2 regions of the Nonomuraea sp. NPDC050540 genome follow, and region 2 is predicted to be linked to the other one. Evidence: riboswitches for the same ligand, from Rfam matches in the RefSeq annotation. Region 2 holds a riboswitch; the other holds the start of a gene.
The links. A riboswitch is a leader RNA that binds a small molecule or an ion and turns the genes downstream of it on or off. The one in region 2 is predicted to bind glycine.
Positions count from the first base shown of each region.

Region 1: another riboswitch for glycine. It lies ahead of gcvP (aminomethyl-transferring glycine dehydrogenase); the one in region 2 lies ahead of gcvT (glycine cleavage system aminomethyltransferase GcvT).

Region 1 is NZ_JBITHA010000017.1:222,392-227,753, forward strand. It holds gene ACIBI5_RS42425 (FHA domain-containing protein) at 334-846, shown strand; gene ACIBI5_RS42430 (MerR family transcriptional regulator) at 843-1,496, shown strand; gene ACIBI5_RS42435 (bifunctional nuclease family protein) at 1,583-2,053, shown strand; gene ACIBI5_RS42440 (MerR family transcriptional regulator) at 2,201-2,818, shown strand; glycine riboswitch at 2,878-2,972, shown strand; gene gcvP (aminomethyl-transferring glycine dehydrogenase) at 3,125-5,362, shown strand, end outside.
Region 2 is NZ_JBITHA010000013.1:73,995-79,356, reverse strand. It holds gene ACIBI5_RS36095 (M28 family peptidase) at 1-883, shown strand, start outside; gene ACIBI5_RS36090 (cation:proton antiporter) at 1,208-2,641, shown strand; glycine riboswitch at 2,669-2,767, shown strand; gene gcvT (glycine cleavage system aminomethyltransferase GcvT) at 2,900-3,991, shown strand; gene gcvH (glycine cleavage system protein GcvH) at 4,024-4,413, shown strand; gene ACIBI5_RS36075 (L-serine ammonia-lyase) at 4,479-5,362, shown strand, end outside.

The DNA of each region.
Region 1 (5,362 bases), on a different contig from region 2:
GGCCACCAGAACGTGGCGTACCGGATCATCGAACGGGATTCCCGGGGGTGACACGCCGGATCTTCGAGTGGATCATTGGACGGGCATCTGGGAGGATGACCTGCCGGATCGCCCGGCAGGCAACAGGAACGTGACAGAAAGGCAGCGCGGCGGCATGGACCTTGAGGCAGACTCGGCGGTAACTTTGTCACCGTCCAAACCTGTCGTCAGGCGTCCGTCTTGACCTTCGTCGCTGATCAGCGTAAGTTGCGGCATTCGCAAACTTGAAGAGCGAAGCGAGGCGCGCCCCGAGCACCGTTGCCGCGACTTCGCGGTAGGAGGCCGAGCCGATCGATGCCGAGCGTCTACTGCACGCAGTGCGGGCACGCCAACCCCGAGGATGCCCGTTTCTGCTCCCGCTGTGGGTCACCGCTGACCAGACCCGAGGTCGCCGGGGACACCACTTCGACCATCTCGGTCGCGGGAATCGAGGCGTACGAGGCGGAGACCGGTGAGTTCATGCTCGCCGAGCGGGCCCTGGTGGAGCAGCTGCCTCCGGGCACCGCGCTGCTCACGGTCACCAGAGGTCCCAACGCCGGCAGCCGCTTCCGGCTCGACAAGGACCTCACCACGACCGGGCGCCACCCCGAGAGCGACATCTTCCTCGACGACATCACGGTCTCGCGCCGGCACGTGGAGTTCTACCGCCACCACGGCGGCCAGTTCTCCGTGCGCGACGTGGGCAGCCTCAACGGCACCTACGTCAACCGCGAGCGCATCGAGGAGGTGCCGCTGCACTCCGGAGACGAGGTGCAGATCGGCAAGTTCCGGCTGGTCTTCCTGATGCGGACCGCCGTCGCGGGATGACCTCTCAGGCGGCCCGCTCGCACATGAGCATCGGGGAGGTGCTCGGCCTGCTGCACGCCGAGTTCCCCGACGTGACGATCTCCAAGATCCGTTTTCTGGAGGGGGAGGGGCTCATCGAGCCCGAGCGCAGCCCGTCCGGCTATCGCAAGTTCACGCATCTGCACGTGGAGCAGCTGCGTTTCATCCTGCGCGAGCAGCGTGATCACTATCTCCCGCTGCGCGTGATCAAGGACAAGATGGCCGAGTCGTTCGGGCGGCCGCACGCCGTACAGGAGACCCCGGAGGTGCGGCTCAGCCGCGCCGAGCTCCTGGAGGCGGCGGGGCTGAGCGAGGAGACGCTCACCGAGCTGGAGGACTACGGCCTGCTGGCCCCCGTCGCGCGCCGCTACGACGAGGACGCGCTCCAGGTGGCGCGCAGCGTCGGCGCCCTGGCCAGGTTCGGCCTGCACGCCCGGCACCTGCGGGCGGTCAAGGCCGCGGCCGAGCGTGAGGCGGGGCTGGTGGAGCAGACCGTCGCGCCCATACTCAAACGCCGCAGACCCGGCGCGATCGGGGAGGCCGACGAGGTGGGCAGGGAGCTGTCCGCACACCTGCTCGATCTGCACGCGGCCCTGCTGCGCGCGGGCGTGCGGAGTGTCCTGGGCCGATGAAGAGGCCACCGGCGCGCCCTCAGGTGTCCGCCGGGTGTTACGTTGAATTGCATAAGAGCGGTCAGGTGTCGGATACGGAGCAGCCCGTGTTGCAGATGGAGGTAGTGGGCGTTCGCGTTGAAATGCCCACAAATCAGCCGATCGTCTTGCTCAAGGAGGCACACGGAGAGCGGTTCCTGCCGATCTGGATTGGGATGACCGAGGCGACCGCCATCGCGCTGGCCCAGGCCGAGGAGCCGCCGCCGCGACCCCTCACGCACGACCTGTTCCGCGACGTGCTCAGCGCGCTCGGCGTCGGCCTGCGCGCGGTCAACATCGTCGCGCTGCGTGACGGCATCTTCTTCGCCGATCTGGTCTTCTCCAACGGCGTCGAAGTGAGCGCCAGGCCGTCCGACTCCATCGCGCTCGCCCTGCGCACCGGTGCCCGGATCTTCGCCAGCGAGGAGGTCGTGCAGGAAGCCGGTGTGATCATCCCTGACGACCAGGAGGACGAGGTGGAGAAGTTCAGGGAGTTCCTTGACACGATCACGCCCGAGGACTTCGGCAGGGCGGGGTAGGTATTTCAGTGCATTTACGCTTCACGACGCGCCGAGCCGGATCGTTGACTGCGCTTGGTCACGGTCCTACGGTGCAAGTGAAACCCGTGGTCGCGCGTTGCGAACCCCCAGATCAGGCCGCGGGATGAGAGAAAGCCGGAGGTCCGCGTGGCGGTCAGCAGCGGCGAGGGAAAGACGGCCGGCCAGGAAGATCCGGTGCGGCGCGAGAGCGCGCGGCAGCGTGCCGGAGAGCAGGGCCTGCTCTTCGACGACGCCCCCGCGACACTTCCGGGTGACATCGGCTACCGGGGCCCGACGGCCTGCTCGGCGGCCGGCATCACCTACAGGCAGCTGGACTACTGGGCCAGAACCGGCCTGGTCGAGCCCACGATAAGGGCCGCCCAGGGCTCCGGCTCGCAGCGCCTGTACAGCTTCCGCGACATCCTGGTGCTCAAGGTCGTCAAGCGGCTGCTGGACACCGGAGTCTCGCTCCAGCAGATCCGCACCGCCGTCCAGCATCTGCGTGATCGAGGCGTGGCCGACCTCGCGCAGATCACGCTCATGAGCGACGGCGTCAGCGTCTACGAGTGCACCTCGGCCGACGAGGTCATCGACCTGTTGCAGGGCGGTCAGGGCGTGTTCGGGATCGCGCTGGGCAAAGTCTGGCGGGAAGTCGAGGGGTCGCTCGCGGAGCTGCCGGGGGAACGAGCCGCGGCCGGTGACGACCCGGCCGACCACCCCGCGGACGAGCTGGCGCAGCGGCGGCGCGCGCGCAAGATCGGATAGCCGAGCGTGCCGGAACGCCTGACGCGGCCCGGCGTAGTAATCTAGGACCCGAAGGCTGACGACCCCGTGCGGGAGAGTCCCCGACCCTGAGTCGGGGCGCCGAAGGAGCAACCCTCCCCGGAATCTCTCAGGCAACCGGTACCGCTCGGGTGAGGCAACTCTGGAAAGCAGGCACGCCAGCCAGGCGCGCCTCACCGACGGTGCAAGCCCCGCCCGCGGGGTGAAGCTCTCAGGTCCCATGACAGAGGGGGAGACCCGGCCACCGCGCCCCGGCGCCGGTCTCCATCGCCTCGGGAGGGCACCCTCATGACCGACCTGACAGCACCTCCGTTCTCCACCCGCCACATCGGGCCCTCGGCCGACGAGCAGCAGCGGATGCTGGAGGCCGTCGGCTTCGAGTCGGTCTCCGACCTGGTGGCGGTGGCGGTACCCGAGGCCATCAGGGCCAAGGACCAGCTGAAGCTGCCCCCGGCGGCCGGCGAGAGCGAGGTCATCGCCGAGCTGCGCGAGCTGGCCGGCCGCAACCGCGTGCTCACCTCGATGATCGGCCTGGGCTACCACGACACGATCACGCCCGCGGTGATCCGCCGCAACCTGCTGGAGAACCCCGGCTGGTACACCGCGTACACGCCCTACCAGCCCGAGATCTCGCAGGGCCGCCTCGAGGCGCTGCTCAACTTCCAGACGGTCGTCTCCGACCTCACCGGCCTCGACGTGGCCGGCGCCTCCCTCCTGGACGAGGGCACGGCCGCCGCCGAGGCGATGACCCTGGCCCGCCGGGCCGGCAAGTCCAAGAGCCACGTCTTCGTCGTCGACGCCGACGCCCTCCCGCAGACCAAGGCCGTGCTGGCCACCCGCGCCGAGCCGCTGGGCATCGAGCTCGTCTCCTCCGACCTCGACGGCGAGCTGCCCGAGTGTTTCGGCGTGCTGGTGCAGTACCCGGGCGCCTCCGGCCGTGTGCGCGACTTCCGCGCGCTGGCCGAGCGCGCGCACGGCGCCGGCGCCCTCGTGGTCGCCGCCGCCGACCTGCTCGCCCTCACGCTCATCGCCGCGCCCGGCGCGCTCGGCGCCGACATCGCGATCGGCTCCTCCCAGCGCTTCGGCGTGCCCTTCGGGTTCGGCGGGCCGCACGCCGCGTACATGTCCGTGCGCGAGGGGTTGCAGCGGCAGATGCCCGGCCGCCTGGTCGGAGTCTCCGTGGACGCCGACGGCGCGCCCGCCTACCGCCTGGCCCTGCAGACCCGCGAGCAGCACATCCGCCGTGAGAAGGCCACCTCCAACATCTGCACCGCCCAGGTGCTGCTGGCCGTCATCGCCGGCATGTACGCGGTCTACCACGGGCCCGAGGGCCTGCGGCGGATCGCCCGCCGTACCCACGCGCACGCCGTGACGCTCGCCGAGGTGCTGCGCGCGGGCCGCGTGGAGGTCGTGCACGGCGAGTTCTTCGACACCGTGACCGCCCGCGTGCCCGGCAGGGCCGCCCGGGTCGTCGCCGAGGCCGCCGCCCGCGGCGTCAACCTCTGGCAGGTCGACGCCGACCACGTCTCGGTCTCCTGCGACGAGAAGACCGAGCTCGCCCACCTGGAGCAGGTCGCCGCCGCCTTCGGCGTCTCCGCCGGGCTCAGCGACCTGGCCGGTGACGACGCGCTGCCCGCCTCGCTCGCCCGCGAGGACGACTACCTGTCCCACCCGGTCTTCCACAGCCACCGCTCCGAGACCGCCATGCTGCGCTACCTGCGCAAGCTGCAGGACAAGGACATCGCCCTCGACCGTTCGATGATCCCGCTGGGCTCGTGCACGATGAAGCTCAACGCGACCACCGAGATGGAGCCGATCACCTGGCCCGAGTTCGCGGCCGTGCACCCCTACGCCCCGGCCGAGCAGACCGAGGGCTACCTGGAGCTGATCGGCACGCTGGAGTCCTGGCTGGCCGAGGTGACCGGCTACGACGCCGTCTCCATCCAGCCCAACGCCGGCTCCCAGGGCGAGTTCGCCGGGCTGCTGGCCATCCGCGCCTACCACCAGGCGGGCGGCGACACGGGCCGCGAGGTCTGCCTCATCCCGTCCTCCGCCCACGGCACCAACGCCGCCAGCGCCGTCATGGCCGGCATGCGCGTCGTCGTGGTCGCCTGCGACGACGAGGGCAACATCGACCTCGCCGACCTCGACGCCAAGATCGCCAAGCACCGCGACACGCTGGCCGCGATCATGGTCACCTACCCGTCCACGCACGGCGTGTACGAGGAGACGATCACCGAGATCTGCGCCAAGGTCCACGAGGCCGGCGGCCAGGTCTACGTCGACGGCGCCAACCTCAACGCCCTCGTCGGCCTGGCCAAGCCGGGCGAGTTCGGCGCCGACGTCTCCCACCTCAACCTGCACAAGACCTTCTGCATCCCGCACGGCGGCGGCGGTCCCGGCGTCGGCCCGGTCGCGGTCCGCGCGCACCTGGCCGCCTACCTGCCCGGTCACGCGCTGCGTCCCGGCTCGCCGGTCGGCGCGGTCTCGGCCGCCCCGTACGGCTCCGCCGGCATCCTGCCCATC
Region 2 (5,362 bases):
GTCGTTCGACCGCTGCTACCACTCGGCCTGCGACACCTATCCGTCCAACATCAACACGACCGCGCTCGACCGTAACGCCGACGCGGCCGCACACGCGCTGTGGACCCTGGCCGTCGGCCAGTCACAGCAAAACGACTACTCCATGGCGGTGAGCCCGGCCTCGGCAACCCTCCAGCCCGGCCAGTCGGCGACGACGACGCTCACCACGACGGTCACCTCCGGCCAGACGCAGTTGGTCAGCCTCTCCGCCGGCGGCGTCCCGGCCGGGGTGACCGTCTCCTTCAACCCGCAGACGATCTCGGCGGGCCAGTCCTCGACGGTCACGGTCGCGGCGTCAGCGGCGGCGGCGAACGGTAGCTACCAGATCGCCCTCAACGGTGACGGCGCCGACAGCGACCGTTCGACCGCCTTCAACCTGACGATCGGGCAGGTCCAGAACGACTACTCGTTCTCGGTCAGCCCGGCGTCCGCCTCTGTCCAGCCCGGCGGCAGCGCGAGCGCCACCGTCAACACCCAGGTCACCTCCGGCCAGGCCCAGCAGATCGCGCTGACGGCCTCCGGAGCGCCCCAGGGCGTGACGGTGAGCTTCAGCCCGGCCACCATCTCGGCTGGCCAGACCTCCGCGGTGTCGATCGCGACGACGTCCTCGGTCGCCGCCGGCACCTATCCGATCACGCTCAACGGCGACGGCACCAGCACGGACCGCTCGGCCACGTTCACCCTGACCGTGGGCAGCACCGGCAACGAATGGGCGCCGTACACCTCCTACACGGCCGGCACGACCGTGAGCTACCAGGGCACCAACTACCGGTGCCTGCAGAGCCACACGAGCCTGCCCGGCTGGGAGCCGCCCGGCACACCCGCGCTCTGGCAGCGCCTCTAGAGGAGCATGTACGGCCGGCGTCCCGCCAGGCGCCGGTCGTACAGACGTGGCCGGGAACCGCTGGGGTGTGCCAGGTTCCCGGCCACACCCCGTGGCCGGCCGTTCATCCGGGGGGACGGCCGGCCGCGCTATGCGTTGCATCACACGCCCCGCAAAGTCCCGAAATATCCCGTTAAACACGGGGCAAGCAACACGCAGGGCCCCTGAACCTCTCGGCAAACACTGATCACCTCGCACACCAAGCTCGGCCCGATCCGGACATATCCCCCATAGGCTCGCCACCGTTGTCCGGATCCGATCCCCCTCAGGAGGGAGCCCGAGCTTTTGTCCAGCGACCTGGTGATCATCGCCGCGCTCGTCGCCGTCTCGATCGTGCTGGCCCGATTTCTCAGCACGAGGTGGAGGCTGCCACCCCTGCCGTTCCTGGTCCTGCTCGGCATGCTCGTGGGAATCCTGCCCTGGGTGCCGGTCGTGTCGATGGACCCGTACGTCGTGCTGACCGTCCTCATCCCGCCCCTGCTCTACCACCACGCCACCACGCGCAGCGCGCCCCGCGAGTCACGTGACGCCTGGCGGCCGATCATGCTCCTCGGCGTCGGGCTCACCCTCGCCACCGCCGGCGCCGTCACCCTCGTGGCCCATCTTCTGCTCCCCGGCCTGCCGTGGGGCGCCGCGCTGACCGTCGGCGCCGCCTTCGCGCCCACCCAGGCACTCGTCCTCGACCGGCTCGGCGCGCCGGAGCGCGTGCTCACCGTGCTGCGAGGCGAGAGCCTGATCAACGAGGGCGTCGCGGTCGTGCTGCTCGCCATCGGGCTTGAGCAGCTCAAACGCCCCGAGACCGTCTCCGTGGCCGCGCTGCAACTGGCCGCGGCGATCGCCGGCGGCGCGCTCGCGGGCCTCGCGCTCGGCTGGGTCGTCGTGCAGTTGCGCCGCCGGCTGGCCGACTCGGGGACGCTGATCGTGCTCTCGCTGGCCACGCCGTTCGTCGCCGAGATCAGCGCGAGCAAGCTCGGGCTGTCCGGCCCGCTCGCCGTCACCGCCGCCGGCTTCTACGTCGGGGCGCGCGGCCGCCTCTTCCACACCCCCGCGCGGGCCACCGAGCGGATCACCTGGCAGGTGCTGACGTTCCTGCTCGGCGGGACGCTCGCGGTCCTGCTCGGCCTCCAACTGCGCGATCTGGGCGGCTCACACTCCGGGCTGCCGATCACGACGGTCCTGCTGGTCACCGCGGCACTGCTGGGCGCGACTTCGCTGGTACGGCTGGCGTTCGCGCTGGCCGTCGACCGGCGCAGCGTCCGGGCCCTCACGCTGGGCGGCACCCGCGGGGCCTCGACGCTGGCCATCGCGCTGGCCATGCCCGCGCTGCCCGCCCAGGACGCGTTGATCTTCGCCGCCGCCTCGGTGGTGCTGGTCAGCGGGTTCGCCCTGCTCACGTGCCGCGCCGCCGTACCGGAGAGTGGGGGTGTCGCGGCGCCCGAGGAGGAGGCGCGGGCGCGGCAGGCGGCGGCCGCGGCGGCGATGCGCAGGCTCGACCAGATCTCCCACCGTCTCGACACCGGCACGCTGTGGGCGCAGCGGCAGTTGCTCGCGGTCGAGGCGAACGCCGGCGCCCCCCACGAGCTGCGCGACGAGCTCGCCAGGGCGCAGCGCGAGACGCTCGGCCAGATGTACACCGAAGGCCGCATCGGCGCCACAACCCTGCACAAGCTCACGGAAGAGATCGATTGGCGCGATCCACACGCGACAACACCCCCGTGACGGCACTAGGCTGGTTGGAGACACCGGTGAACCCGTGCGGGAGAGCGTTCTGACAATCCGGTCAGAGCCCCTGAAGGAGCAAGCCCTCCCCGCGAACCTCTCAAGGCAAAGGACCGCTCGGGCGAGGTGCCTCTGGAAAGCAGGCCTCCGGGCCTCGCCGAAGGTGAAAGTCCGGCAAAACCCGGGCGAAGCTCTCAGGCATCGATGACAGAGGGGGAGGATGCTGGCATCCGACCCTGCCCTGAGGTGCGAAGACCAATGTCCCGACCGACACCGCTGCGAGACGTTCACGAGAGTCTCGGCGCGACGCTGACCGACTTCGCCGGCTGGCTGATGCCGCTGCGCTACGGCAGCGAGTCCGCCGAGCACAACGCCGTGCGCACCGCCGCCGGACTGTTCGACCTCTCGCACATGGGCGAGATCTTCCTGACCGGTCCCCAGGCGGGCGAGGCACTCGACTACGCGCTCGTCGGCCACCTCTCGGCGCTGGCGCCCGGACGGGCCCGCTACACGATGATCGTCGGGGAGGACGGCGGGGTCCTGGACGACCTGATCGTCTACCGGCTCGCCGACGAACAGTTCATGGTCGTGGCCAACGCCTCCAACTACCTCCTCGTGGCCCGCGAGCTGACCGCGCGCGCCGCCGAGTTCGACGCCGTCGTGGACGACCAGTCCGAGCAGTGGGCGCTCGTCGCCGTGCAGGGTCCGCGCGCCCAGGAGATCCTCTCCTCGCTCACCGACGCCGACCTGCCGGGACTCAAGTACTACGCCGGCCTGCCCGGCGTCGTCGCCGGCGCCCAGGCGCTCATCGCCCGCACCGGCTACACCGGCGAGGACGGCTTCGAGCTGTTCATCGCCAACGAGGACGCGGTGCCGTTGTGGCAGGCGCTGGTCAAGGCGGGCGAGCCGTACGGGCTGATTCCGGCGGGACTGTCCTCGCGCGACACGCTGCGCCTCGAAGCCGGCATGCCGCTCTACGGCAACGAGCTGTCCACCGCGCTCACCCCGTTCGACGCGGGCCTGGGCCGAGTGGTGAAATTCGACAAGCCCGGCGACTTCGTCGGCAGGGCGGCGCTGGAGGCGGTCAAGGACGACCCGCCGCGGCGGCGCCTCGTCGGACTGGTCGCGCACGGGCGCCGGGTCCCCCGCCACGGGTACCCGGTGACCAAGGACGGCGCCGTGGTCGGCGAGGTCACCAGCGGGGCCCCTTCCCAGACCCTGGGTAAGCCCATCGCGATGGCCTACGTGGACACTGGTGTCACCGAAGGCGTGGCCGTGGACATCCGGGGCAGCCAGGAGGGCATGGACCTCGTCGCATTGCCCTTCTACAAGCGCAGCGCCCGTTCGTGAATACAAGCGCAGTAACCAGCAGGAGGACGTAAGTGAGCAGCATCCCTGACGAGCTGAGCTACACCAAGGAGCACGAATGGGTGGCCGGTCTCGACGACGGCCGGACCGTGACCGTCGGCATCACGGCCTTCGCGGCCGAGGCCCTGGGTGACGTCGTCTTCGTGCAGCTTCCCGAGGCGGGCTCGAACGTCGAGGCCGGCGACTCCATCGGCGAGGTCGAGTCGACCAAGTCGGTGAGCGAGATCTACGCTCCGGTCGGCGGCGAGGTCACCGAGGTGAACCAGGCCGTCGTGGACGACCCGTCGCTGGTCAACAACGACCCTTACGGCGACGGCTGGATGTTCCGGGTGCGTCTCGAAGGCGACCCGGAGGACCTCCTCTCGGCTGAGGAGTACGGAGCACTCACCTCCGGCGACTCCTGACCAATCGCCGGGGCCCGGCATGGGCCCCGGCACCGCCCTCCCCCCTGTTGCGGAAGGACGCATCAATGGCGATCAGCGTCTTCGACCTTTTCAAGATCGGAATCGGCCCGTCGAGCTCACACACCGGCGGCCCGATGGCAGCCGCGCACAAGTTCGCGCGCGGCCTGCACGAAGACGGCCTCGTCGAGCGGACCGCGCGGGTCGAGGCCATCCTCTACGGCTCCCTCGGCCTGACCGGCAAAGGCCACGGCAGTGACAAGGCCGTGCTCCTCGGCCTGTCCGGCGAGAAGCCCGAACTCGTCGACGTCGACACCGTCGACGAACGCCTCGCCGCCATGCGCGCCGCCGGAACCGTCCGCCTGTACGGCGAGCGCGACATCCCGTTCGTCGTCGGCGAGGACCTGGTCTTCGAACGCAAGATCAGTCTGCCCGAGCACCCCAACGGCATGCGCTTCACCGCCTTCGCCGCCGACGGGGAGAAGCTCCGCGAGAAGGTGTACTTCTCCGTGGGCGGCGGCTTCGTCGTCGACGAGAACGCCACCGGCGCCGACCGCATCAAGCCCGACGACACCGTCGTTCCGTACCCGTTCACCACCGCCGAAGAGCTCCTGAAGCACTGCCACAACACCGGTCTCTCCATCTCCGGCCTCATCCTGGAGAACGAGAAGGCCTTCGGCCGTACCGAACAGGAGATCCGCGACGGCATCCTGAACCTGTGGCGGGTCATGGCCGAGTGTGTGAGCCGCGGGATCAGCAAGGAAGGCATGCTGCCCGGCGGCCTGAAGGTCCGCCGCCGCGCCCACCAGCTCCACCGCCAGTTGTGCAGCGAGTCCCCCGAGAAGGACCCGCTCCAGACGATGGACTGGGTCTCGTTGTTCGCCCTCGCCGTCAACGAGGAGAACGCCGCCGGGGGCCGCATCGTGACCGCCCCCACCAACGGCGCGGCAGG